Paraglaciecola sp. L3A3: one gene and its partner. The protein of the gene in region 1 interacts with the protein of each later gene in a pairwise test. Links are inferred from orthologs where the notes say so. Each region holds a gene or a part of one and is shown on either strand. Other genes may lie near its edges. The genes, in order: GQR87_RS06310 and GQR87_RS00950.

Evidence for each region.
Region 2: the proteins of GQR87_RS06310 (region 1) and GQR87_RS00950 interact in binary tests that used the Escherichia coli proteins (3 or more experiments, as listed by UniProt). The link is inferred for Paraglaciecola sp. L3A3 from one-to-one orthologs.

Annotation. Positions count from the first base shown.
Region 1 is NZ_CP047023.1:1,510,433-1,522,172, forward strand. What follows is about bases 8,767-11,647. They hold GQR87_RS06310 (RodZ domain-containing protein), read left to right. Parts: upstream 8,767-9,667; coding sequence 9,668-10,627; downstream 10,628-11,647. Other genes in these bases: pilW (type IV pilus biogenesis/stability protein PilW), read left to right, coding at 8,767-9,658; ispG (flavodoxin-dependent (E)-4-hydroxy-3-methylbut-2-enyl-diphosphate synthase), read left to right, coding at 10,648-11,647. Also shown: ATP-dependent protease ATP-binding subunit ClpX, read left to right, coding at 1-1,100; lon (endopeptidase La), read left to right, coding at 1,296-3,662; GQR87_RS06285 (HU family DNA-binding protein), read left to right, coding at 3,900-4,172; GQR87_RS06290 (SurA N-terminal domain-containing protein), read left to right, coding at 4,410-6,287; ndk (nucleoside-diphosphate kinase), read left to right, coding at 6,810-7,241; GQR87_RS06300 (bifunctional tRNA (adenosine(37)-C2)-methyltransferase TrmG/ribosomal RNA large subunit methyltransferase RlmN), read left to right, coding at 7,383-8,528; more of pilW, read left to right, coding at 8,555-8,766; more of ispG, read left to right, coding at 11,648-11,740.
Region 2 is NZ_CP047023.1:218,023-235,252, forward strand. The notes cover bases 7,557-10,498. They hold GQR87_RS00950 (rod shape-determining protein), read left to right. Parts: upstream 7,557-8,476; coding sequence 8,477-9,520; downstream 9,521-10,498. Other genes in these bases: GQR87_RS00945 (formylglycine-generating enzyme family protein), read left to right, coding at 7,557-8,164; mreC (rod shape-determining protein MreC), read left to right, coding at 9,580-10,428; mreD (rod shape-determining protein MreD), read left to right, coding at 10,425-10,498. In the rest of the region: GQR87_RS00930 (PilW family protein), read left to right, coding at 1-761; GQR87_RS00935 (MSHA biogenesis protein MshP), read left to right, coding at 751-1,182; GQR87_RS00940 (LamG domain-containing protein), read left to right, coding at 1,232-6,124; more of GQR87_RS00945, read left to right, coding at 6,302-7,556; more of mreD, read left to right, coding at 10,499-10,901; GQR87_RS00965 (nucleoside triphosphate pyrophosphatase), read left to right, coding at 10,904-11,476; rng (ribonuclease G), read left to right, coding at 11,466-12,929; GQR87_RS00975 (YhdP family protein), read left to right, coding at 12,956-16,822; GQR87_RS00980 (carbon-nitrogen hydrolase family protein), read left to right, coding at 16,815-17,230. UniProt on the Escherichia coli protein: Forms membrane-associated dynamic filaments that are essential for cell shape determination. Acts by regulating cell wall synthesis and cell elongation, and thus cell shape.

The DNA of each region.
Region 1 (11,740 bases):
AAAAACAAGATGCATTGCCGACTCCAAAAGAAATTCATAGCCACTTAGATGATTATGTTATTGGCCAAGAACACGCTAAAAAAGTGTTATCTGTTGCTGTGTATAATCATTACAAACGTTTAAGAAATGGTGATACACACGAAGGTGTGGAATTGGGTAAAAGTAATATTTTGCTAATGGGACCCACAGGAAGTGGTAAAACTTTATTAGCAGAAACACTTGCTCGGTTATTAGATGTACCTTTCACTATGGCTGATGCTACTACATTAACCGAAGCTGGTTATGTAGGGGAAGATGTTGAAAATATCATCCAAAAATTATTACAAAAGTGTGATTATGATGTTGAAAAAGCGCAACGTGGTATTGTGTATATCGATGAGATAGATAAAATTTCTCGTAAATCAGACAATCCGTCTATAACTCGCGATGTCTCGGGTGAAGGCGTACAACAAGCTTTACTTAAGTTGATTGAAGGCACAGTCGCCTCGGTACCACCACAAGGTGGCCGTAAACACCCTCAACAAGAGTTTTTACAGGTTGATACCTCTAAAATATTATTTATCTGTGGTGGTGCATTTGCGGGCTTAGATAAAGTCATTGAGCAAAGAGCTAATACAGGTACAGGTATTGGTTTTGGTTCAGAAATTAAGAGTTCTGAAAACAAAGCTAAAGAAGGTGAGTTACTTAAAAAAGTTGAACCAGAAGATCTTGTTAAATATGGTTTGATCCCTGAATTTATTGGCCGTTTACCTGTATTAACTAGCTTAGAAGAGTTAAGTGAAGATGCGTTAATTCAAATATTGCGTGAGCCTAAAAATGCTATCACTAAACAATATTCAGCTTTATTCCATATGGAAAATACAGAGCTTGAATTCCGTGATGATGCATTACAAGCCATTGCAAAAAAAGCAATGCAAAGAAAAACAGGAGCTCGTGGATTACGCTCTATTGTTGAAGCTGTGTTACTAGATACTATGTATGATTTACCTTCCATGACTGATGTCAGTAAAGTTGTTATAGACGAAACTGTTATCAGAGGTGAATCAAAACCCATATTGATTTATGAAAATAGTGTCGAGAAAAAAGCGGCTTCAGAATAAAACTTAAAATTTGCAAAAAAGGCTCGTTAGAGCCTTTTTTTATGTCTGTGATTACTGTTATCGAACGTTTCTTCATCAATTTAAATGGAAGATGGAATTTATTTACATTGTTTTACTGTTTTTGTTTGAACTTTACCTGCCCAGCCCCATATAGTTTACAAGATAAAATATAAATGACTTAGTACGAGACCTAGTATGACAGAAGAGCGAGAAAATCACGTAGAAATTCCAGTCTTGGCTTTACGTGATGTGGTAGTTTATCCACATATGGTAATCCCCCTATTTGTAGGTAGAGAAAAATCAATCCGCTGTCTTGAAGCTTCAATGGATAAAGACAAACAAATCTTCTTAGTAGCGCAAAAAGATGCTGGAGTTGATGAGCCTCAAGTAGATGATATTTTTTCTGTAGGTACACTCGCGACTATTTTACAGCTTCTTAAGTTACCTGATGGCACAGTAAAAGTGTTAGTCGAAGGCAATAAGCGCGGAGAAATTCAAGACTTCGTTAGCACTGAAGATTTTTTTATTGCCAATGTAAAAAGCTCAGTAGATAAAGAGTTACCAGAAGCGGAACAAGAAGTACTTATCCGCTCAGCTATTTCTCAGTTTGAAGGTTATGTCAAACTGAATAAAAAAATTCCACCTGAAGTGTTAACGTCGTTAAATGGTATAGAAGATGCTGCACGTCTTGCTGACACTATGGCCGCTCACATGCCATTAAAGTTAGCAGAAAAGCAAAAAGTATTAGAAATGCTTGCTATTAACGAACGTCTAGAATATTTAATGGCCTTGATGGAAAGTGAAATCGACTTATTACAAGTTGAGAAAAAAATCCGTACTCGCGTCAAAAAACAAATGGAAAAAAGCCAACGAGAGTATTATTTGAATGAGCAAATGAAAGCTATTCAAAAAGAACTGGGTGAAGGTGAAGATTCAGTTGATGAATTTGAAGGATTAAATCAAAAGATTGTTGATGCCAAAATGCCTGCTGAAGCTGAGAAAAAAGCTACTGCAGAGCTAAATAAATTAAAAATGATGTCTCCTATGTCTGCTGAAGCAACAGTGGTCCGTAGTTATATAGAATGGCTAACAAATGTACCTTGGGTCAAACGCAGTGCGGTAAAGAAAAATTTAGCTTTGGCTGACGAAGTATTAAATTCAGACCATTATGGTTTAGATAAAGTGAAAGAACGCATTATCGAATATTTAGCTGTGCAACAAAGAGTTAAAAAACTTAAAGGGCCTATTTTATGTCTTGTAGGTCCTCCAGGTGTAGGTAAAACTTCATTAGGACAATCTATTGCTAAAGCCACAGGACGTAAATATGTTCGTATGGCCTTAGGGGGGGTTAGAGACGAAGCTGAAATTCGTGGTCATAGACGCACATACATTGGTTCTATGCCAGGTAAAATGATTCAGAAAATGGCGAAAGTTGGTGTCAAGAATCCACTTTTCTTACTTGATGAAATAGACAAAATGTCTTCAGATATGCGTGGAGATCCGTCTTCTGCATTGTTAGAAGTTTTGGATCCTGAGCAGAATAGTACTTTTAGTGATCACTATCTCGAAGTGGATTACGATTTATCTGATGTAATGTTTGTGGCTACTTCTAACAGTATGGATATTCCAGGACCTTTATTAGATAGAATGGAAGTAATTCGTTTATCCGGTTATACAGAAGACGAAAAACTGAATATTGCCACTCGACACCTAATGGAAAAACAAATATCTCGTAACGGTCTAAAAGGTGGCGAGTTAATTATCGAAGAGAGTGCCGTTATTGGCATTATTCGTTATTACACTCGGGAAGCGGGTGTCCGTAACTTGGAAAGAGAAATTTCTAAAATTTGCCGTAAGGCTGTGAAAAATATCTTATTAGACAAGTCCGTAAAACAAGTTGTTGTGAATCAAGATAACTTGAAAGAATATTTAGGAGTACAGCGTTTCGACTATGGTAAAGCCGATAAAGAAAATCAAATTGGTCAAGTTACCGGTTTAGCTTGGACTCAAGTCGGCGGTGAATTACTGACTATTGAAACCACATCAGTGGTAGGTAAAGGTAAAACAACATTTACCGGTTCTCTTGGTAATGTTATGCAGGAATCTATACAAACGGCTATGACTGTTGTACGTAGTCGCGCTGAAAAGTTACGTATTAATACAGATTTTCATGAAAAAAGAGATATTCATGTGCATGTGCCTGAAGGTGCAACTCCAAAAGATGGCCCGAGTGCGGGTATTGCCATGTGTACAGCACTGATTTCTACATTGACGGGTAATCCTGTTAGATGTGAAGTGGCCATGACAGGTGAAATTACATTAAGAGGTGAAGTATTGCCAATTGGTGGATTAAAAGAAAAATTATTGGCTGCTCATCGTGGTGGAATTAAGACAGTAATCATTCCAAAAGACAACGAAAGAGACTTAGAAGAGATCCCTGACAACGTAAAACAGGACTTAAATATCCATCCTGTGCAATGGATTGACGAGGTCTTAGTCTTGGCTTTAGCTGAAAATCCGGAGAAATTTACTCCAGTTAAGACAAATAAGTCTAAAAAATAAGCATTTTAAGGTTTTTTTTTCTGATTTTTTTAGTTTTAGGGCTTCACTATGTAAAAAGATATGGTAGCCTTTGTTCCAGATTCGCTTAAGGCCTTGTCGCAAAAGGGATTGAGACGACTCATAAATGTTACATTTTTGTAAGTTGCTTGAATTTATGTTTCAAGCTTGATATAACAATCCGGCTTCGCATGTTGCGAGTCATTAGTATAATAAATAACACATGAAGGGGTTCATATTTTGAATAAGTCAGAACTTATTGATTCTATCGCTGCAAGTGCAGACATTTCTAAAGCTGCTGCTGGTCGTGCATTAGACGCACTAACAACTGCAGTTACTACAGCACTTAAAGATGGTGATCAAGTTGCGTTAGTTGGCTTCGGAACATTCTCCGTACGTGAACGTGCTGCTCGTAGTGGTCGTAATCCACAAACTGGTGAAACTATTCAAATTTCAGCAGCTAAAGTACCTTCTTTCAAAGCTGGTAAAGCATTGAAAGACGCTTGTAACTAAGTATTAGTCGAGTTTTTTTTAAAAGGCGATGATTTCATCGCCTTTTGTTTTTGTGAAACAAAAGTTTTTTTATACCGTTGAAAGATTTACCAGAATTCCTCATTCGCTAAACACTTTTTATTTGATAATAAACATTCTTAATAATATTACTTGTTTAGTATATAATCTCGCCCGTTTACGGCAGAGGTAACCTCTCAGCTTATCGAATAACCGCTCATTTGGAGTTTGGACTTAAGTATGTTGGAAAGAATTAGAGAAGGATCACAAGGCGTTTGGGCCATGGGGATCTTAGGATTAGTGATATTAAGTTTTATGTTTGCTGGTGTAGGTAGCTACATCAACTCTTCGGGGGCAACAGTTGCGGCGAATGTTAATGGCGAAGAAATCACTCTTGATGAACTTGAAAAAGCTTATCAAAACGAACGAGCTCGTATGGAACAGCAATACGGCGATGCCTTTGCAACTTTAACCAGCGATGCTGGTTATTTACAAAACTTTAGAAAAGGTATACTTGATCGCTTAATTGGTGAAAAGCTAATGGATCAAGCGGCTGATAATCTAGGTTTACGTGTGAGTGATGAGCAGATCAAAAAAGCTATCGTCAGTATGAATGAATTTCAAATTGACGGGAAATTTGATAATGACAGATATTTGGCGATTTTACGCCAAGCAGGATATCAGCCTAGTACGTTTAGAGATTATATGCGTGTTGATATGGTACGCAGACAACTTTCTCAATCTTTGATTGGTAGCGAATTTGCGTTGTTAAATGAAGCTCAGTTTGCGCATATGATACAACAACAAACTCGTGACTTACGATATGTGACTGTACCTGCAAGTAAGTTTAATGACAAAGTTGAAGTTTCTGAAGAGCAAATATCGACATATTATCAGGCTAATATTAGTCAGTTCGATACTGAAGAAAAAGTCAGCCTAGCTTATGTTGAGTTAACGCTTGAAGATCTGATGTCTGATGTAGTGGTCACTGAACAAGAATTATCTGACTATTATCAACAGAATATTAATGACTACCGTACATCTGAAGAACGCCAGGCATCGCATATTTTATTTGAAAGTAGCGAAGATGATGACTCTGTACTTGCATTAGCTGAATCAGTTTTGGCTAAAGTGGAAGATGGTGGTGACTTTGCTGAATTGGCTAAAGAATATTCTTCTGATACTTTCAGTGCTGAAAACGGTGGTGATTTAGGTTGGTTCGGTAAAGGCATTATGGATCCGGCTTTTGAAGAAGCTGCCTTTGAACTAAATGCTGCTGGGGATGTGAGTTCTGTAGTTAAGAGTTCTTTTGGTTATCACATTATTAAGTTAACTGATGTTAAGCCTGAGGAAGTAACTGCATTTGAAGATGTAAAAGATGAAGTAACGACTAAAGTCAAAACCAGTAAAGCGGAAGAAGAGTTTTATGCACTTCAGTTACGTATTGCTGAAGTGGCTTTCGAAATGCCTGATTCTTTAGAAGAAGTAGCAGCGGTTGCCAACAAGTCTATTCAGACCACTGATTTATTTACTCGTGTTGCCCCTCCACAAGTTGTGGCTAATCCTAAAGTGGTAGCCAGTGCTTTCAGTGATGAGTTAATCGCTGAAGGTGTCAACAGTGAAGTACTTGAGTTAGGGACTAACCACATTATGGTCGTTAGAGTCGCATCTCATGAAGAAGAGAGAACCAAAGCCCTTGATGAAGTTAACCAGCAAATAAAGTCAACCCTTTTGGCTGAAGGGGCTCAGCAAGCTGCTCGAGATTGGATTTTAGATGTTAAAACTCAACTGGCTAATAATGAAGATATTACCGCTAAGCTCGATTCTATGGAGTTAAGTTGGGAAGATAAAACTGCCGTAACTCGCAATGAAGCTGGTGTTTCTAGAAGTATAATAGAAGCGACTTTTAAACTAGCTGAAAACAAAACTGAAGTAGTGGATTTGATAACTGGCGATGTAAGTTTAGTACAATTAATGAAAGTGAATGAAGGTGAAGCTGCCGATAGTATGCAAATAACAAGCATACAGACTCAACTTGCTTCACTTAAAACACAAAACCTATATTCAGCTGTGATCGAATCATTACGAGCTGAAGCGGATATCGAAATATTACAATAAGAAGTAATAGAAATTTGCACAATAAAAAAGAGCGTTATCGCTCTTTTTTATTGTCAGAAGATTATGCTCATTTGACGATATTTATCTTTGAGTTATCCACAGCACAACCGTATAGAACACTGCAATAACGGTCGAAAATGCCAATATGTAGATATACCCCTGTTTACCTTGACCTAGAGTATAGCCTTGTAATTTTAGATACGCAGTCCAAATTAAACATAAAGCTAGCGGAAATAAAAACAACATTCTTAGCACAAAACGCCTCGTGTATTTCTTTGGTTTGTTAATAAATAAAGTCTAACAGAAAAATATAGGCTTTGTATTGGTGAAGTAGTTCTTAGCAGATCAAGAATATGACCTGACTAACGCATTTCTAACATGGTGTTCACCGTTCTCGGTAATTTTGCCATAATCCTCGGTTTTATTAGTCTTTTGCCTATTTATTGCATATAATCCGCGCGAAATTTTTAATGACTCATTTGTCGATGGGTTAACTTAGTATTTATAATTGGAGTTAAAAAGATGGCTTTAGAACGCACTTTTTCTATCATTAAGCCTGATGCCGTTGCTAAAAACGTTATCGGTGCTATTTATAATCGTTTTGAATCTGCAGGTTTAAAAATTGTTGCTTCTAAAATGGTGCATTTAAGTAAAGAAAAAGCTGAAGGTTTTTATGCTGAACACAGTGAACGTCCATTTTTCGGTGCGTTAGTTTCTTTTATGACTTCTGGCCCTGTAATGGTTCAAGTGTTAGAAGGCGAAAATGCAGTATTAAAAAATCGTGAAATCATGGGAGCAACTAACCCAGCAGAAGCACTAGCCGGCACATTACGTGCAGACTATGCTGAATCAATTGATGAAAACGCTTGTCACGGTTCTGATGCTCCAGCATCAGCTGCACGTGAAATAGCATATTTCTTTTCTGATGAAGAAATTTGCCCACGCACACGCTAAGTAAAGCAGTACAATAAGTAAAAGGGAGCTTCGGCTCCCTTTTGTGTTATCAGCTATTTGAATTATTTACCAAGATAACTCTGCATTGACCCACTAATCGGTTAAAATGAATACAGTGTTTTCTGACCATTGAGGTTTATTGTGACGTCCAAAGAAGTATCGCCCAAAACTGCAAAAATAAATTTACTTGATTTTAATCGTGCAGGTCTACGTGCCTATTTTAGTGAAATAGGTGAGAAGCCATTTAGAGCAGACCAAGTCATGAAGTGGATTTATCAGCAAGGCATTTCTGATTTCGAACAAATGACAAATCTTAATAAAGTGCTTAGAGCTAAACTCATCGCTAACTGCGAAGTGAAAGCGCCAGAAATTGCTTACCAACAAAATGCGACTGATGGCACCATTAAGTTTGCTTTGCGCTTAGAAGGTGGTCAAGAGGTAGAAACTGTTTGGATCCCTGATGGAGACAGAGCCACCCTATGTGTCTCCTCTCAAGTGGGCTGCGCACTTGAATGCACTTTTTGTTCCACTGCGCAACAAGGGTTCAATCGCAATCTAAAAGTGTCAGAAATTATTGGCCAAGTTTGGCGAGTGGCGGTGACTATTGGTTTAAATAACGATACTGCTAGAAGACCGATTACGAATGTCGTCATGATGGGCATGGGTGAACCTTTACTCAATGTCAAAAATGTCGTTCCTGCTATGGATTTGATGATGGATGACTTAGCTTTTGGTTTATCGAAACGTCGCGTAACCCTTAGTACTTCTGGAGTGGTACCCGCTCTTGATAAATTAGCTGATCAAATAGATGTCGCCTTAGCCATTTCGTTACATGCTCCTGATAATGAACTGCGTAATGAATTAGTTCCGGTTAATAAAAAATATCCAATTGAAATGTTTTTGGCCAGTGTTCGTGGTTATTTGGCTAAGTCTAATGCCAACTCAGGCAAAGTCACAGTTGAGTATGTGATGTTAAATGGTGTGAATGACAGTACAGACCAAGCTCACCAGCTAGCGAAAGTACTATCAGGCACACCCTGTAAAATCAACCTGATCCCATTTAATCCTTACCCGGGGTCACCGTATACCTGTTCTAGCAATTCACGTATTGACCGTTTTGCTAAAGTCTTGATGGAATATGGTTTAGTGGTAGTGGTTCGTCGTACTCGTGGAGATGATATTGATGCTGCTTGTGGTCAATTAGTAGGCGATGTGGTGGATAGAACAAAAAGAATCATGAAAAAAAGGCTGAAAGGGGAAAATATCTCAGTAAAAATGGCACAATAGATTTTTTTATGAGACAGCTACTTTTTATGTTAAGAATAAATTGCACGTTATTATTTATCGGTATGCTATTTGTTGGTTGCGCAGGACAAAATGGTTTGTACTCTGTCTCAGATGATTTTGATCAAAATAAAGCTGCACAAAATAGAATTTCTTTAGGTTTAACTTATCTTAGAAATGGTAATTATAGCCAAGCCAAATTTAACTTAGACAAAGCATTAGAGTTTGCTCCTAGATCTGCAGATGTGAATTATGCGATGGCCTATTACTACCAAAGAGTAGAGGAAATTGACAAGGCTGAAAACGCTTATCAATTTGCTATGGACTTAGAGCCAAAAAATGCCGATATCATCAATAGTTATGGGGCATTTTTGTGCGAAAATGGTAACTACCCCAAAGCGAAAGAGTATTTTTTAAAAGCGGTGAATACTAGTAATTATATTTCTAGTGCTGAAACCTACGAAAATTTGGCAATTTGTAGCCGTAGTTTAGGTTATCCTGAAGATGCAATTGGTTATTTACGCAGCGCCGTTAACCATCAACCTGGTAGAAGTAATAGCTTATATCTTCTGGTAGAAGCGCTGATTGATACACAGCAATGGCAAGAAGCCCGTGATGTATTAAGACGCTACGAACGAATAGCTCAAGTTAGTCCCGAAAGTTTGTTAATGGCGATTAAAATTGAAAAAGGCAGTAACAATTACGCTGCTGCGAAAGACTATACCGATATGTTGGTTAAGGTGTATCCAACACATCCAGAGGTGATAGCCTTATTAAAAGCAAAAGATCCTGTGGCTATGCAACCTAAAAAAGTGCAGAAAGTTTTAAAAATACAAAAGCCAACTAGTGATAAGCCTTTGCCATTGGTCGACACTGTTTCAGCAGCAAAGCAAGAAAGTGTTACGAATAAAGCTGATGTTGTGATTGCAGAAAACACACAGTCCAATATAGAATCTGAGAACAAACTACAAGCTAGCTATCATATTGTTGCCAAAGGAGAAAATTTGTACCGAATTTCTCTTATGTATAATATAAAAATGCAACGTTTGGTAGAATGGAATAATTTATCCAAGGCCTCTGCTATATACAATGGCATGAAATTAAGCCTTGTATCCCCTAATTCTGACGAGTAATGTAATAATATGAGCGAAGAACAAGTACCAGACAAAGAAGTAGTCATTATTGGGCCCGGTGAGATTTTAAGAAAGGCGAGAGAGGCGGTTAATTTAACCCCAGATGATATCGCCTTAAAAATTCGTTTAAAAAAGACATTAATCGAAGAGCTTGAACAAGACAATTATGACATTAATATTTCGCTAACTTTTATTAAAGGTTACCTGAAGCTTTATGCTAAACAGGTTAATGTACCTGAAGCAGAAATTGTTGCTGCATTTGAAGCTTTAAATACTCAGAAAAAAGAGCCTGCAAAACTACAAAGTTTCTCTCGTCGCTTTAACCATCAAGCTAACGATGACAAATTAATGTTAGTCACTTATTTAATTGTGGCTGCCGTGATTGCTCTAGCTGTGGTTTGGTGGTTCCAACAAAGTGAAACTGAAATAAGTCTGTTTTCTGAAAATACTGTAACAATTGAGCAGGAAACCGATAACGTATCTTTAAAACCTTATTCTCAATCCAGCTCAACTGCAGAATTGACTGATGTCGAGTCAGAGATTTCTGTTGATGAATTAAGCTTGCCACCTGTCATTGAGCAAACTGAAGATACTATTACTGAACAAGTTGAAGCCGTTGGATCTAGCTTGGAGGATACACAGAATGACAATGGCGCCACTGTTTCCACAGAATTAACCAATACCCTTGATCCTATTGCAAGCCAAGTTCCGGTAACCGAAGCCCCTATTGAGTTAGTCTTTGAATTTTTAGACAACTGCTGGACTAATATATCGGATGCAACAGGTGAAGATATTGCCTACGGAGTAAAAACCAAAGGCAGGATCATGACTATCACGGGTATACCGCCTTTTGTTGTTACTTTAGGTGCGCCAGAAGTAGTGAAAATTTCTTATGATGGACAGCCTGTGGATATGTCATTCATAGTGCCAGGGCGCAGTGCCAAGTTCGAATTACCTTTATCTGAATAATCTAGAGTTAAAATATTACCATGTTTGCAGATTCTCCTATTAAACGTCGTGCCTCAAAACGCATATATGTAGGCAATGTTCCTATTGGTGATGGTGCGCCTATTGCCGTGCAATCTATGACCAACACTCTGACTACTGATGTTGCAGCAACTGTTGCCCAAATTAAAAGAATTCAAGCTGTGGGCGGTGATCTAGTAAGAGTCTCAGTGCCAACTATGGATGCAGCAGAAGCGTTTAAATTAATTAAACAACAAGTTAGCATTCCACTGATTGCAGATATTCATTTTGATTATCGTATCGCCCTAAAAGTGGCTGAGTACGGGGTTGATTGTTTACGTATTAACCCAGGCAATATTGGCTCTATGGAAAGAGTTAGAGCGGTCGTTGATTGTGCCCGTGATAAAAATATTCCAATTCGTATTGGGGTGAATGGTGGCTCTTTGGAAAAAGAAATTCAGGAAAAATACACTGAACCCACTCCAGCTGCTTTGGTTGAATCAGCTATGCGCCACGTGGATATTCTAGACAAGCTTAATTTTGATCAGTTTAAAGTCAGTGTTAAAGCTTCTGATGTTTTTTTAGCGGTAGGGGCATACCGAGAATTAGCTAAACAAATTGAACAACCCTTGCACTTAGGCATTACTGAAGCCGGCGGTATACGTGCTGGCGCAGTAAAAAGCTCTGTCGGTTTAGGTATGTTATTAGCCGAGGGCATAGGTGATACAATTCGTATTTCTTTGGCTGCCGATCCGGTGGAAGAAATCAAAGTGGGTTTTGATATTTTAAAATCCCTGAGAATTCGTTCTAGAGGCATTAATTTTATTGCTTGTCCAAGTTGCTCTCGTCAGGAATTTGATGTGATCAGTACAGTCAATGCATTAGAACAAAGATTAGAAGATTTATTAACACCCATGGATGTGTCGATTATTGGTTGTGTGGTGAATGGACCGGGAGAAGCTGAGGTTTCTGATTTAGGCTTAACCGGTGCTCGTAATATGAGTGGCTTTTATTTAGACGGTAAACGTCAGAAAGAACGATTATCTAATGATGATCTGGTTGATCAGTTAGAAAAACGGATCAGAGCCAAGGCCAGTCAGATTGATGCGGGCAATA
Region 2 (17,230 bases), 1.3 Mb from region 1 along the record:
CGGGGGTCATTCGCTCTGGTATGGGAATTTATGCTGATGTTATTGAACGAGATCAAATATTAAGTGAAAGTCGCTTTGTGGTTGAAAGATTAAACCGTGAGTTACGACAGGCTATTCCAAATAGTGCACGAATTAAATCTAACGGAAGCAATAGTATTCAATGTATCGAGTTTGTACCGGCACTTTGGACCAGTTTTTATACTTCCTTATCTGTTTACCCTGAAATTACCACAGCAGCTACAATAGTCGAGTTTGCCGATAATCCTGCTGGTTTTCAATTATCCACTTCAGACACTGATTATGCTTTTGTTTACCCTACCAGTAACGATGATATTTATAATTCTGCTAATAACAAAAAACATGAGGTTCTAAGCTGCACCGATACAGATGATAATGACTGTAGCACTGCTAATTCTGCTGAACATACAGCCAGTTTGACTTTATCAGGTACATTTGCCGATTATTCTCCTGCATCAAGATTATATTTTGCGCGCTATGCTGTCAGTTATTGTGCCCACAATACTGGAGAAATAAGACGCCACCAAACTGGCATTGATTTGGAGCAAACAGCTTATTCATCAGGAGGCATATTAATGGCAACTGGTTTAGTTAATGAACTGACTGATGACGATGAATTACCTTTTAAAATAGTCGGCCCTAGTCTGACTAGAAACGGTTTAGTCAATTTGTTATTAGCTTTTGAGCGGAATGAAGAAATAGTCAATTATAATATTGAGGTACATATCCCTAATGTACCTTAACCTATTTAAATCCCCTTACAGTATTAAAAACCAACAAGGTAGCATGTTGGTGATAGCCTTATTTGTGATTATTGTATTTGGCTTATTAGCGGTCACTATGACTCGGTTATTATCATCATCCTCAGAAACCGTTATTTATGAAGTATTAGGCCAACGAGCATTAAATGCTGCAAGAACTGGAGTGGAATGTAGCTTAGCGGCTAAATATCCCATATCGGGTGCCAGCGCATATTGTGTTCATTCAGTACCAATGGAAGGATTGTTAGGATTAAATAATTGTAGTTATACAGTGACTTCTAATGATGTTGCAGTAACAGATAATGGAACCATTTATAATTATTCAAAATTCATTAGTACTGGTCGTTGTGAAGCTGGAAATTATATAGTGACTCGTGAGGTTTATGTTGATGCTATGGAATAAATTTAGGCCTCTCCTGTCTAGCTCCTTATCTATAATTCTGGCTTTGATCTTGTGCTTTGTCTGTAGAATTGGATTTTCAGCAGAATTAGTTGCTTTTTATGAATTTGAACAAGACACATGGAGCAATTCGGCTAGCGTTTTAGACTCAACAGCGAACAGTAAGCATGGCTCACCTCTTGGCTCTATTGCCCCTTATTTTGACAATTTAGAGCAGAAATCTTGTTCCGCATTAACTGTCGGTTTTAATAATTCAAATAGTGAAATTAACGCTGTCGATACTGGCGTCAATATTAACGACTTGGGAAATAATGGCACGATTTCTTTTTGGTATAAAAGCAATGAAGATTGGTCTGGAGGCGGGGATAGGCAGTTACTTGATGCTAGTTTAGGGAGCCCTGATAATAAGTATTTCTTTCTTGTATTACGTTCTAATGGTTCATTAAGGTTTGGTCTCGAATACAATGGCGATGATGATTTGTATTCTACCACTGAGACTTATGCCTTTGCTGCTGATGAATGGGTGCATATTGCGGTCACATGGGATCCTATAAATGCCGCGTTACAACTATATATTAATGGTCAAAAGGCCAGTACAACTGATTATATTGAAACCCCAGGTGGTAGTACATTAGATGGGATGGGGACATTGTTTATCGGGGATAATCGTTCTACTTACGCGGTAAATGGTTCAAGCGCTAATTCTGCAAATGGTTCATTTGACGATGTGAGAATTTACAATTTTGTACAAGATAAAACGGCTATAGATTCAGACATGCAGGATGTATCTATTTGTATAAAAGATTTACTCGCTGAGTACCGCTTTGAAGAAGATTATTGGGATGGGACGGTTGATGAAGTTTTAGACAGTTCGGGCAACGATTATCATGGTGTTGTGACTAATAATTCCACAGCTAAATTTTCGTCACCTGCTTTACCAGGAAAATTAGGGACTTGTGGTTACGCAAGTCAAAATGATGGCTCAATACAAGTGACAGGTTTGCCTTTAGATACAATTACCGATGGCAGCAAAACAACCGTTACTTTCTGGATGAACTGGGATGGGACTGAAAGTTCAATGCCTATTGGCTGGAATGGTCATGATATTTGGATAGTTGGTGGCTCCATAGGATTTAATACCGGCAGTAGCGATGTATATGGCATTTCAAGTGCTGGCTTAGCTAATACGTGGCATCATTTCACAGTTGAATTTACTAACGGTAGTGTAACCGATAATCGTATATACCTAGACGGCGTAGAACAAACGTTAACTCAACGTCAGGGTACTCCGAATTTAAGTCAAGCTTACGTAGACAACACGCTACGGATTGGCGGTTGGTCAAACGATAGGAACTATGACTTTCATGGGCTAATTGATGAAGTGCGTGTATATGAAAGTGATTTAACCACAACTCAAATCGAACTTATTATGAATGAGCGACATGCGTGCCCTACCAAACCCATTGCCGAATATCGTTTTGATGAACTTCTGTATAACGATTTAGATGATGTAGTAGTTGATAGTGTTGGAGGCGCAAACGGTCAAGCCTTATCCGCTACAGTAGTTGAAGGTAAGGTATGTAATGCGGTGGACTTGACAGCCACTGGGATAGAAGATTACTTAATTTTAGATGAAAATGTTTTAACTGGGCAAACTGACTTTACCTTGTCGGTTTGGGCCAAAACAGATAAACAAAGCCATCAAAGTATATTGTCGGGTGCAGGAGCCAAGAATAATGAATTAATTATGTGGTTTCTCGATAATGATAGCTTTAGGCCCCATTTAAAAGATGAGAACAATGGTGATGTATCCATCGCACCTATAGATGATGATAATTGGCATCATTTAGTTTGGACTCGCGAGGGGGATCAAAGTTGTATTTATCAAGACAAAATTTTTAGAGGATGTGTTACCCAATTAACAGGCACTCTTGATATTCAGAGTTTAATTGTAGGCCAAGAGCAAGACAGTATCGGTGGGGGATTTGATGCCTCGCAAGCTTTTGACGGCTTGTTGGATGAATTTATGGTGTATAACCAAGCCATGAATCAAAGTGAAATTACTGCTCTTTATGACAATCAAGCTGCAGGCCTTAATGCCGATGGTAGTGCAAGAGTATGTCCAGCTCCAGCGAGTTTATTAGTGGAGTATCGTTTTGAAGAAAGTAGCTGGGATGGTACTGCTGACGAAATTTTAGATTATTCGGGTAATGATTTTCATGCTCAAGTCAATCATAACTCGGTACCCGCAACGGCAACACCGGCCTTAGTGGGTAAGTTGGGTACCTGTGGATATGCTAGCCAAAACGATGGAGCCATACAGGTAACAGGTTTACCCTTAGATACCTTGACCGATGGGGTTAAAACCAGTGTTACTTTTTGGATGAACTGGGATGGCACCAATAGTGTTATGCCTGTTGGTTGGAGGTCGCATGATATTTGGATGGTTGGTGGTTCTATGGGGTTTAATACCGGTACTGGGGATCTATATGGGATTTCTAGTGCCGATCTAGCCAATGGTTGGCACCATGTTGTAGTTGAATTTACTAATGGTAGTGTCACAAATAACCGTATTTACATAGATGGTATTGAGCAAGTACTCACTCAACGACAAGGTACACCTACAAAAAGTCGAACTTATATCGATAGTGAATTTCGTATCGGTGGTTGGGCAGCTAATGCTGGATATGATTTTCACGGTTTAATCGATGAAGTTCGGATATATCAAGGTGTTTTAACAACTACAGATGTTCATACTATTATGGATGAACGACACAGTTGCCCTGTTCCCGATCATTATGAAATACAGCACAATGGACAAGGACTGACTTGTGAGGCTGAATCCATGACGATCAAGGCTTGTGCGAATGAAAGCTGTGATACCTTGTATAGTAATGAAACCACAATCAACCTGTCGCCACTTGGCTGGTCGCAAGATTCTTTAGTATTTACTGGGCAGATGACAACTAGCTTAAGCGTCACAAATGCAAGTACGATTACTATGGAAAAAACTAGTGCTAATCCAGATGCACCTTTACGTTGTTTTAATGGTGGCACTGAAACCTGTGAAATAGAGTTTGTCGATTCCGCTTTTGTGTTTTTTGGAAATACAGAAGGAGATTTATTACCCGATCAATTAGCAGAAACAAATTTCCTCAATGTAAACCTGCGTGCAGTAGAAAAGGACACCTCTACTGGTTCTTGTAAAGTAGCATTAATAGGTACCACCAACATAACGTTAGGTTACGACTGCATAAACCCAACAGAAGATAAATGTATCACTCCTTTTTCTGGTATTGCCATTGCCGGAGATGGCACTGGAGAATCAACAGGCGTGTATCCATTAACCTTTGATTCTAATGGTCATGCCGAACTTACTGGCCTAAGTTATGCCGATGCTGGCAGATTGCAGTTGAGTGCTGAAAGTAGTGCTGGTGGTTCAATTTTAAAAGGTTCAGCAACTGTTGATGTCTATCCTAGCTACTTAAAATTAAGCATAACTGACGGAGCATTATTATATACAGGCGCCGGCGATACTGACTTATACAGAGCAGGCTTAGGTTTTAGTTATACAATTGGTGCTTACGGCGAAAATGATAATTTATTGCCAAATTATCAAGCAGAAAATTTAGCACTAAAAGTCATCAGGGATTATCCTATTGTTGCTGACACAGTAGACGGTAATTTTAAATACAAAGATGGGGGGACAGTGACAAGTGCAACTGGCAGCCCTAGTTTTTATAGCGTTAGCGGAGTTGGGTTTACTGATGGCAAATATACTTATGAAACGGCCTATTATAGCGAAACCGGTCGTATTACTTTAGATGTTGAAGACTCAGATTATTTGGCTAACACAATTGCTTCTGAGTCTAGTTTAAGCCTAGGCACCTTTATTCCAGCCTATTACTCAGTGAGCGAAGAGGCAGGAGCTTCAGCTCCTGCTTTGCAAAATACTCATGTTAATGTAAGTAGTAGTAATTTTACTTATCTAGGGCAGGCTATATCATTTTCCAAAGAATCGACTTTATTGATTACCCCTAAAAATGCACTAGACCAAGTCACAAAAAATTATATTTATGGCGGTTGGAACTACGCACCGACTCTAACGGATTTAAAAACCGCTGCTAAATTGAGTTTTACTGATACTAGTAGTTATGTGGGAAGTTCTCAGGTCGTCCATCAAAATGCGCCCATAATGACTACAGTGGCAGCAGAATTTGCTCAGCGTATAGAACTGTTTGATACTCAGGTAACATATAATAAGGTTGATTCTAGTAATCTGATGTATGGTCCTGTTGACCCTTTTGATGCAAAGTTAAATATTAATTTTTTAGCGCCATTTTTTACTGACGAAAATGGAATTTGTTATCGTCAAAATTATGCAGATAGCAGTTGTGATGGTTATTATTTTAATGATGTGGAAGGAGCTAACCTGCGTTTTGGGCGTTTAGCATTGCATAGTAATTACGGCCCTGAAACTGAAGCACTTCAAGTGCCATTAATAGCTGAGTATTATCAAGGTGGGAAATGGTTAACAAATATCGATGATAATCAGACTGCGATTAATTTTGATGAAGCTACTGGGCATTTAATTTTGAAACCTTTAGGCAGTGTTGATTTGACCGATGACCTTAATAATATTTCTAGCGATGGCATTTTGCTGTTGGGGGAAGCTGATAAAATTGGAGATTTAATTTTTAATGGCCCTAATTCGCAAGGCGAAGTCTTATTACAGTTAAATACGCTGTTGGCGCCAACAACTTGGCCTGAATATTTAAATTACGACTGGAATGGAGATAAAGTCATTTGTAATTTAGCGACGTGTCCTGATGGTCCTGACTCTGGTTCTGCTGCAGACGAGACGGATTATCCTAATGCAACTATCAGTTTTGGCTTATTTAGAGGCAATGATCGTATTATTCAGTGGCGAGAGGTGTTTAACTAAGCTTAGAGTAAAGGGGAACCTAGTAAATAAATCAACTTTGCATGTCTAACATGCTTGCGCTTTTTGTTATAACTCAATAGCATAGGCTGACAAAGTTGTGAGTTGGCAGGCTATCGCCTGTTTTGTATCATAACAATAAAAATAGTTGCCATTAGGCAATCAGTTTGGAACCCAATAATGAACCGTATAGCTCAACTGACTTTTATCGTTGCCCTTTCTTTTAGCCAATTTATTTTGGCTGCTTCAGTTTCTGATATTGAACAAAAAATTTCTAGCAAACAATCCGAATATGACAATTACAACAGTAATTTAGATGCTGAAATAGGTGTTGCAGGATCTTTAGAAAGAGAATTGGCTGAATTAAGACAAAATGTCACTTTGGCAGAAGCTGATCGGCAATCAGCTTTGATAGAAATGAATATTCAGTACGAAAAAGTCATTGATAATCCTGATCTAGATATTACCCCTGTGCGTGCAACATACGCAAAAGCGGTAAGAACTCACAAAGCAATTAAAGATGCGATTACAAGTAAATACAATGAATGGCAAACTAAATTACAAGATATTGAGCAAATGCAGGTGTCTAAACATAGCTTGCTAAATACCATTGAAGGGCTGAAAGAGCAATTACATGGCGCCCGTATAGATCGTTTGTACCAAGAGTTTAATCGAAACGAAGCTGTAGTTGTTAGCCATAAAATTGCATGTGATAAAGATGAAACCTTATCTAAATGTACTGAACGAGGTAAATCATTAGCTAAGCAGAAAGCATCAAAACGCTTTTTGGATAGTGTTTACGATAGTTTAAGTGAAGCAGAACAAGCCAAAAAAAGAAGACAAACGACAGACGCTTCAGTTCAAGTTTTACGTAGTGAAGTGGCTGATAGCAACTTTAGTGGTCAAGGTAACTATAACGTTAAGATGAATTTGCAATTGCAAGGCAACTTGAAGCGTTCAGAAGGGTGTGAATTATTAGGTTTAGATAAACGTTATTGTGCCAATGTTAAACGTTCTAAAAATGTTAAAATTTCTGCTGCACCCCCTATACTAGTGACCGACGAGTCTGTTATGTATGAATTAACAGTACGCTCAAATGTGTTTGATGACGAAGTATTTATTAATGGAGTCAGTTATGGCTCAACTAAGTTACAAATCATGTTACCTACTGGTGAACATGAAGTGGAAGTAGTGAAACGTGGGTATGAGCCGAGTCGTCAACAAATTACCTTAAACGAGTCAAAAACTCTTAGGGTTGAATTGGATAGAGCGCAATATCGTTTTAGTAAAGGTGAGCGTATTCAAGATATTTTAGCCGGTGACATTCCAGGACCCAATTTAGTGGTAGTGCCAGCAGGTAATTTCCGTATGGGTGACATCACAGGGTTAGGTTTAGCTAACGAAAGGCCAGTACAAACTAAAAATTTAACACAATCATTTGGTATCAGTGAAACTGAAGTCAGTGTGAAAGAGTTTGAGATATTTGTGAATGCCACAAGTTATGTGACAGACGCTGAAAAAGATAAAGGTTGTGCATCTTACCAAGAAGGAAAAGCGGTGTGGGAAGACAACCGTAATTGGCGTAGTCCTGGTTTTATGCAAAATGAAACTAGTCCTGTAGTTTGTGTGAGTTTAAAGGATGCTCAGGCATATGTTGATTGGATTTCTAAAGCAAGTAGCCACGCATATAAATTGCCAACAGAAGTCCGTTGGGAATATGCCGCTAGAGCCGGTAAAGAAACAGATTACTGGTGGGGTGTAGGCGTAGATACTGATAATGCCAACTGTGGTTGGTGTGGTAGCCAATGGTCTAATGTTAGTACTGCTCCAGTGGGCTCATTTGAACGTAATGACTTTGGTTTGTTTGATACAGTAGGTAACGTTTGGGAATGGACTGTTAGCGATAAAAACGCGAGTAGAGCGGTAGTTCGAGGTGGAGCTTGGAATTTTGCCCCTCGATTAGCTCGGGCGTCAACTCGAATGGAGTTAGATGGTAGCTTCCGTTCAAACTATATTGGTTTTAGAGTAGTAAGAGAACAGTAAATTTATACATAAATTATGTACAAATAAAAATCCCGACTTATTGTCGGGATTTTTTTGTTTGCATATTTTAGGGCAATCCGAATTAGCAAGTATCATAGCAAGACGACTAAATTACTATGCACTCAAAATGATCTAGTGGCTTTATAATTTAGCTATACGGTCATTTATTTACTTAGATTGGTATTACTAACAAAAAAAGTGCCAAAACTGCATTTATTATCATCTTGTTGAACCTCAACCCTTGCTGAAATCTAGGTGCGTTGGTAAAGTTAGCGGATATTTATAAATTACCAACCAGGATTCGGTTTTTCCATGTTTAAGAAGCTTCGGGGAATGTTCTCTAATGATTTGTCCATCGACCTCGGTACAGCAAACACTCTGATTTATATTAAAGATCAGGGAATTGTTCTTAATGAGCCTTCAGTTGTTGCTATTCGTCAAGAGCGAGCCGGTGGACCTAAAAGTGTTGCCGCAGTGGGTCGTGAAGCGAAACAAATGTTGGGTAGAACACCAGGTAACATAAAAGCGATAAGACCTATGAAAGATGGTGTTATTGCAGATTTTTATGTGACTGAAAAAATGTTACAGCATTTTATCAAACAAGTTCATGATAATAATTTTTTACGTCCTAGCCCTAGAGTGCTGGTATGTGTACCTTGTGGTTCAACCCAAGTTGAACGTAGGGCGATTCGCGAATCTGCTCTAGGAGCTGGAGCTCGTGAAGTTTATCTAATTGATGAGCCAATGGCTGCCGCTATTGGAGCGGGCTTACCTGTTTCAGAAGCCACAGGTTCAATGGTAGTAGATATAGGTGGTGGTACCACTGAAGTCGCTATTATTTCATTAAACGGTATTGTTTATTCGTCTTCAGTACGGATCGGTGGTGATAAGTTTGATGAAGCCATCATTTCATATATTCGTCGTAATTTTGGTTCACTTATCGGTGAAGCGACAGCAGAGCGAATTAAGCATGAAATTGGTGCTGCCTATCCTGGTGAAGAAGTGAAAGAAATCGAAGTGCGTGGCCGTAATTTGGCCGAAGGTGTTCCTCGTGGATTTACCCTTAATAGCAACGAAATTTTAGAAGCTTTACAAGAACCGTTAACCGGTATTGTCTCTGCAGTTATGGTTGCTTTAGAGCAATCCCCGCCGGAATTAGCATCTGATATCTCTGAACGAGGCATGGTGTTAACAGGTGGTGGCGCATTATTGAAAGATTTAGATCGTTTGTTGATGGAAGAAACCGGCATTCCTGTTGTAATTGCTGATGATCCTCTAACTTGTGTGGCAAAAGGTGGTGGTAAAGCTTTTGAAATGATCGATATGCACGGTGGCGATCTTTTCAGTTACGAGTAATTGGAAGAAATTTAATATAGTAAGTGAGGCAGCTTTAAGCTGCCTTCAGGCAAACGTACATGAATCTAATGTTTTCTAGAGGTCCCTCTCTACAAAGTCGCCTAGCTCTAGGGTTGTTATTGTCGGTAGCCTTGATCTTGTTTGATCATAAATTCAATGGATTCGGTACAACCCGCGTTTACCTTAATTCTTTGGTGAGTCCATTACAATATTTAGCCAATTTACCCGGCGAAATGTTGAATGCTAGTGCCAATCGCTTGGTCTCTCAGGAACGACTAATAGAAGAAAATGCTAAATTGACTCATGATGCAGTGTTAATGAGTGAGCAGTTGCAACGTTTTACTTTTTTACAGCAAGAAAATGTGCGTTTACGTCGTTTGTTAAACTCTCCTGTGAAAAATGGCACTAAAAAATCAGTTGCTGAATTAATGGCGGTGGATAACAATCCTTACAGTCATCAGATAGTGATAAATAAAGGAGCAATAAACGGCGTTTTTGAAGGACAACCTGTGTTGGATGATAATGGTGTGGTGGGGCAAATCATGCAAGTAAGTTCAACTAATAGTCGGGTGTTATTACTAGCGGATGTCACTCATTCTATTCCTGTTCGAGTTGCACGTAATAATGTACGCTTAGTCGTTTCAGGTTCTGGCAGTTTACGTGAATTATTTATACCTCATGTCCCTCACAGTAGCGATCTAAAAGTGGGGGATTTATTAATATCATCTGGGTTAGGCAATGTATTTCCCGAGGGATATCCAGTGGCGAAAGTTAGTTCAATTATTCGTGATGAAAGCCGACCTTTTGCTCAGGTGACGGCTGTTCCTGTGGCACAACTGGACAGGTTAAAGTATTTATTATTACTCTGGCCTAGTGAAGATTTAACTAAAGAGGCCCTAGCAGAATGAGTTTCCGTAACTATTCTATAGCGCTGAGTCTTATGATTGCCCTGGTGTTACAGATAACACCTATGCCAGCAATAGTTGATCTTTATCGACCTGATTGGGTCATGTTAGTACTGAGTTATTGGGTTTTAGCGTTACCTAACCGAGCGAATGTAGGTGTGGCCTTAGTTGCCGGCTTATTCTTAGATATTCTGGTTGGTACTAGCATGGGAGTACATAGTTTTGCTCTGTGTTTAACCACATATGTTCTGGCTGCCAATTATCAAAGGTTACGAAATTATTCGGTTTGGCAACAATCTATTGTGATTGGATTGCTTAATGCTTTATATAACTTAGTTATCTTTTGGTTATTACATTTATTAACAGATATCTACTTTCTATTTGATTACTTATGGCCTGTAGCAAGTGCTATGGTAATTTGGCCTTGGCTCTTTTGGTTATTACGTAGAATTCGTCGTCAGTTAAGATTACATTAAATATGCTTATTTTAGCATCTCAGTCCCCTCGTCGAGTTGAGTTACTTAAGCAACTTGGTGCTAATTTCATCCAGTGTTCAGTCAACATTGATGAAACTCCAATAATAAATGAAAATCCGAAATCGTATGTTCTTAGAATGGCCAAAGAAAAAGCCCTTACAGGTTTTACTAGAGCTAAAGATAAAACGGCTTGGGTTCTGGGGGCGGATACCAGTGTTGTATTTGAAGGTACTATATTAGGTAAACCGGAAAACAAATCGGCTGCTCACAATATGCTGAAGTTACTGGCTAATAACACCCATCAAGTCTATACCGCAGTGTCTATAACAGGAAATAAACAACAAAAAACGATATTAGTTGAAACTCAAGTGCAATTTGCTCCTCTAACCAATAGTCAGATCGATTGGTATTGGACTACTGGTGAGCCACAAGATAAGGCTGGAAGTTATGGTATACAAGGTTTAGGCGGACAATTTGTGAAACAAATTAGTGGTAGCTATAGTGCAGTAGTAGGCTTACCTTTATATGAAACAAAGTCATTATTAATGGAATTTGGAGTACTGAATGAGTGCTGAATTATTAATTAATGTTACACCGTCTGAATCTAGAGTGGCATTAATCGAAAATGGAATTTTGCAAGAAATTCATATTGAAAGACATACCAAGCGTGGTTTAGTAGGTAATATTTATCGAGGCAAAGTCAGTCGAGTTTTACCTGGTATGCAGGCGGCGTTTGTCGATATCGGTCTAGACAAAGCGGCCTTTTTACATGCATCGGATATTGCTATACATAGTGAAATAGAAGAAGAAATTAATTCTAATCATATTGAAAAGCAAGATATACGAGAGTTAGTCAGAGACGGTCAGAACATTGTTGTACAAGTAGTAAAAGATCAAATAGGCACAAAAGGTGCGAGATTAACTACTGACATAACTATTCCCTCTCGATATCTGGTGTTTATGCCTAGTGTAGAACATGTAGGTGTGTCGCAAAGAATTGAAGATGAAGCAGAAAGAGAGCGTTTAAAAGGGCTAGTTCAAGACTTTTGTAGCGAAAATGGCGGTTTTATTTTACGCACAGCCGCTGAAGGAGTGAAAGCCCAAGAGCTGACACAAGACGCAGATTTTCTAAGGCGCTTGTGGGATAAAATACGTTCAAGAATGAAAAATAAATCTCATATTTTGTACGAAGATTTACCTTTAGCTAGACGGGTTTTACGAGATTTTGTGGGGACCGAACTTGATAGAATACGTATCGATTCGAAGTTGTCCTTTAATGAATTACAACAATTCACTAAAGAATACGCTCCCGAGCTAAATAAGTTATTGGAATATTACCCAGGTGATAGACCTATTTTTGATCTGTATGACGTTGAAAATGAAGCTCAACGTTCATTAGAAAGACGAGTTGATTTAAAATCTGGTGGCTATTTGATCATAGATCAAACTGAAGCTATGACTACAATTGATATTAATACTGGGGCATTTGTTGGGCATCGAAATTTAGAAGAAACCATTTTTAATACCAACATTGAAGCGACTCAAGCTATTGCTAGACAGCTTAGGTTACGTAATTTGGGTGGCATGATATTAATCGACTTTATTGATATGTCGGATGCCGACCATAAAAGACGTGTAATGCACAGCTTAGAGGTCGCATCTAGTAAAGATCGAGCTAAAATTAATATTCATGGCTTTACTCAACTGGGTTTAATTGAAATGACCCGCAAACGTACCCGTGAAAGTTTAGAGCATATTTTGTGTGGTGAGTGCCCGGTTTGTAAAGGTAGAGGGTCAGTCAAAACAGTTGAGACTGTTTGTTTCGAAATCATGCGTGAAATTGTTCGAGTTAACCGCGCTTACGATGCAGATAAATTTGTAGTATATGCCTCACCAGCAGTAGTTGAAGCACTGTTAGGTGAAGAATCTCATATGTTGGCTGAGTTAGAAATGTTTGTCACTAAACAAATTAAAGTACATACAGAAGCTTTATATAGCCAAGATAAATTTGATGTAGTTATGATGTAAATGACACAAATGAGAATATAAATAACGTGAAAAAAGAGTCGAAGTCAGCGTCATTTTATGTCGCCTATGTGATCAAAAAGCTTTGGGCCCTTGTTGCCTTGAGCTTAGTTGTGATTGCGGTGACTTTAAGTGTCGTGCGTTATTCTTTGCCTTACATGAATGAACAAAAACACTATTTAGAAGATTGGTTATCTGCACAAGTCGGCACACAAATTGTTATTGGTGAAATTACTGCTAAATGGCAAGGGGTAGGGCCTGCTATTGTACTTCGTGATGTGCAACTTGCCAATAATGATAAGTTACCTATAAAGCTGAGTATTGCTGAAACCGCCATCGAAGTGGATTTTTGGGAATCGATACTTGCCAAGCAAATACAGTCGAATAAATTCGATCTAAATGGATTAGAGCTAACCATAGATCTGGCTTCAATAGAACAAGAAGAAGCAGAAGCTCCAATTATTGATGCTCTCGAAGAATTATTTTTACAACAACTACAGTTATTCTCAATTAGTAACAGCAAAATTATTATTGATACTCCTCATGATCAACAAGTTGTCGTTATTGACCAAGTGTCTTGGGTCAACAAAGGTTTACATCATCAAGGTGTTGGTCAATTACAGATTGAAGATATAGCCAAAAATTCTGCATCTTTTATTCTGGATTTACATGGTGATGAGAAAGAGCTGACCGGCACTTTCTTTGCTAAAGGAGAAGAAGTCGATTTATCTCCTTGGGTAGAACAATGGTTGGTGACACCTCATGAGTTAGTAGAAAGCCGTGGCAGTTTTGTGATGTGGGCAACGATCGGACAGCAAAGTGTGCAGTCTATCCAATTAGATTTATCTAATAGCCGTTTTAAATGGAATACCACTCAAGGTGAAGTTACTGCAGCAGTTTTAGGTGGGCAAATTAGTGCTAATCCTCAACAAGCTAACTGGTTATTTAATTTGGATAACCTGACCCTGCAAATTAATGATCAGGTTGTCGTCACAAACTGGTTAGGTAAGCTTGATAAAACTGGTTCTCTGGTAATTCAAAATAAGCATAGTGTCAGTCTTGCGCCTATATTAACTTTATCGCCTTTATTACTTGACGGTGCTGCAGTCGCATTTATCAACAGTCTGCAACCTGAAGCCAAACTTAATACTTTTGTGATGAGTCGTTCTGTCAGTGGTGAGCTTGCGATTAAAGCGGCATTGACTGATATTCAATGGCAACAAACATCTATGTTACCTAGGATGCAGGGACTTAATGCCGACTTGAACTGGTTTAATAATGAAGGCAAATTGGCTGTTAAAAGTAAAGCTGGCACTTTAGTAATAGATAAGCTATTAACCCATGATATTGAGTACCAACGATTTTTTGCTGACTTTTATTTCCAGACTGGGCAGCAAGGCTTTTCAATATCATCTGAGAATGCACTATTTAAAAGTGATTTAGTGAGTTTTAGTCCCAGTTTATTCTACGACAGTGAGAGTGACTTTTTATCTTTTAGCGCAAAACTAGATGCGATAGATGTTACCAATTTGCCAAAATTATACCCAATAGAATTAATGGGGCAAGAAACCAGAGCTTACCTGATTGAGTCATTAAATAGCGGTACTATTTCCAGTGGCGATATACTCTGGCATGGAGAATTAAGTTCATTTCCATTTGAGCAAAATCAGGGGGTTTTTCAAGTTGGACTTGAGGTGAAGAATGGAGATTTTAAATTTTCACCTGACTGGCCTGCACTGACCGAACTTGATGTTTCAGTTTTGTTTGAAAATCAAAGTTTATCGTTAGCTAGTACTAAAGGAAAATTATTAGATGTAGATCTAACAGAGTTAGCGGCAAATATTCCCACTTTAAGTCATGCTGCTGTTTTAACTATTGAGGCGAAAGCACAAGCACAAGGGCCGCAAGTTACCGAACTGATGTTGCAGTCTAGTTTGGCTGACACTTTAGGCCTAACGTTACAAAAGGTTCAAGTAAGAGGCGCTCTGCGTACAGATTTAAATTTGCATATTCCTTTAACGGGTAAAGGTGTGGTGGTAGAAGGTCAAGCGTACTTATCAAAAAATCAAGTCTCGATTGTCGATCTCGGCCTAACATTAGAAAAAGCTAAAGGTAAGATACAATTTGTTAATGATGAAATTAATTTCAAAGGTCTTAACGCTTTATTATTACAGCAAAAAGTGGCCGTAGACTTTTCTGGTTCGCAACAAGAGCAAGGATATCAAACAGATATTAAAGTGAATGGCGACTGGCAAATAACACCCTTATTAGAAAAAAATTATCCTGATGTAATGCCATATTTATCTGGGCAAAGTGTATGGAGCGCCCAAGTTGCATTAACTCTTCTGACTAACGGTTACGTTTATAATGCTGAGATTACGACTAATTTAAAAGATTTAGTTTCAACCCTACCCACACCATTTGCAAAGAATAGCGGGCGGTTATTACCCTTGAAGGTTAGTAGTCAAGGAAACCAACAAGCATCATCGGTTAAAGTTACCTTAGGAGATGAAGTACAGTTTAACGGTAATTTGCCCCATCAAGATATGCAATTTTCTAGAGCTCATTTAGATATAGGTGAAACTGATTTGGTGGGCATGGGCTTAGGTTTTAGTATTTCAGCAAATTTACCTGAGTTAGATATTAGCCAATGGTATCAGGTAATTGGCAGCATAATTACCGAAGAAACACAGCAAGGTACTCCTTTATTAGAAGCTCCAAAACGAATTTTTCTCGATGCAGACAATGTCTTGTTTGCTGGGCAAAAGTTAACTGATTTTAACATGGTGGCCAAAAATACTAGTGATGCTTGGTTATTAGATGTCAATGCTAAGCAGGCCCGTATGGAAGTGGTCATATATAAAGATTGGTTGAGTAAAGGGATCAACGTTAATGCTGATTATATTCAGTTAACTGAATGGCAAACTAATGACTCAGAAAATGAAAATCTATTTGTGCCAGAACGTGAGTCTATGCCGCCTATTAGCTTCTCTTGTGCTCGTTGTAGCTACTTAGATAGTCAACTTGGGAAAATAGACATTAACCTCTCCAGATCAAGTACAGGTATGAAAATTGACAATGTTAGATTGAATAATGGTGATGGTTTATTCAATGGCACAGGCGATTGGTTTTTAATCAAAGGGAAAAGTAGCACACGTCTAAAAGGTGAGTTTAGTAGTTCTGACTTTGGTGCTTTTCTTAAAGGCTTTAATTTTGACTCAGGGATTAAAGATTCTGAAGCATCTTCTAAGTTTGATTTAAGTTGGCAAAACGCGCCATACGAATTTAATTTTGAGTCTTTGAATGGCGCGGTTGATTGGCACTTAAGTGATGGTTATCTAACAGAAGTAACAGATAAAGGTTCTCGCATATTTAGTTTATTAAGTCTTGAATCTTTAGTCAGGAAATTAACTTTAGATTTTAGGGATGTATTCGCCAAAGGCTTCTTTTACGATAAAATTGATGGCAGTTTTCAAGTGAAAAATGGTGTTGCTGATACACGGGATACTGTAGTCGACGGTGGAGCAGGCGAAATTACTATGAGGGGATATACAGATCTCACCGCCAAACAGCTTAACTATCACATAGAGTTTGCTCCTAAAGTGACTTCGAGCTTACCTGTGATAGTTGCGTGGATGGTCAACCCTGCTACGGCTCTAGCGGCTTTAGCTATCGATCAAGTATTAACTTCTGCGAAGGTTATTTCGAATATCAAATTTTCTTTAACTGGCACATTAGACGATCCTGTATTAACCGAGCTAGGGCGTGATAGCAAAGAAGTGAGCTTGCCTGCTAGAGCAAAACCAGAAGTGGCTCCCAAGAGTCAGCTTTTAGAGCAAAGTTTACAGCAGCCTGTGACTATCCAAGTACCAGATGAGGACTCTATTAATGGCTAATATAGTTGCCATTCAAATGACGTCAACACCAGATGTAGCAGAAAATTTGCAGTTTGTAGAGCAACAATTGTTAGACCTGCCTGCACAAAGACCTTGTTTAGTGGTGTTGCCTGAGTGTTTTGCTTGCTTTGGTGCCGAGGATAACAAAGCTTTTGATATAGCCGAAGTGAAAGGTAATGGTCCTGTGCAAGATAGACTCTCTGAATTGGCCAAAGAGTTTAATGTGTGGATAGTGGCTGGTAGCTTTCCGCTGCTTTGTAAGACCCCTAATAAATATACTGCCTCATGTTTGTTATTTAATAATCTGGGGGAAATAATCGATGAGTATCAAAAAATTCATCTATTTGACGTAACAGTCAGTGATAATACAGGAACCTATAAAGAGTCTCGTTTTACCCAAGCGGGTAA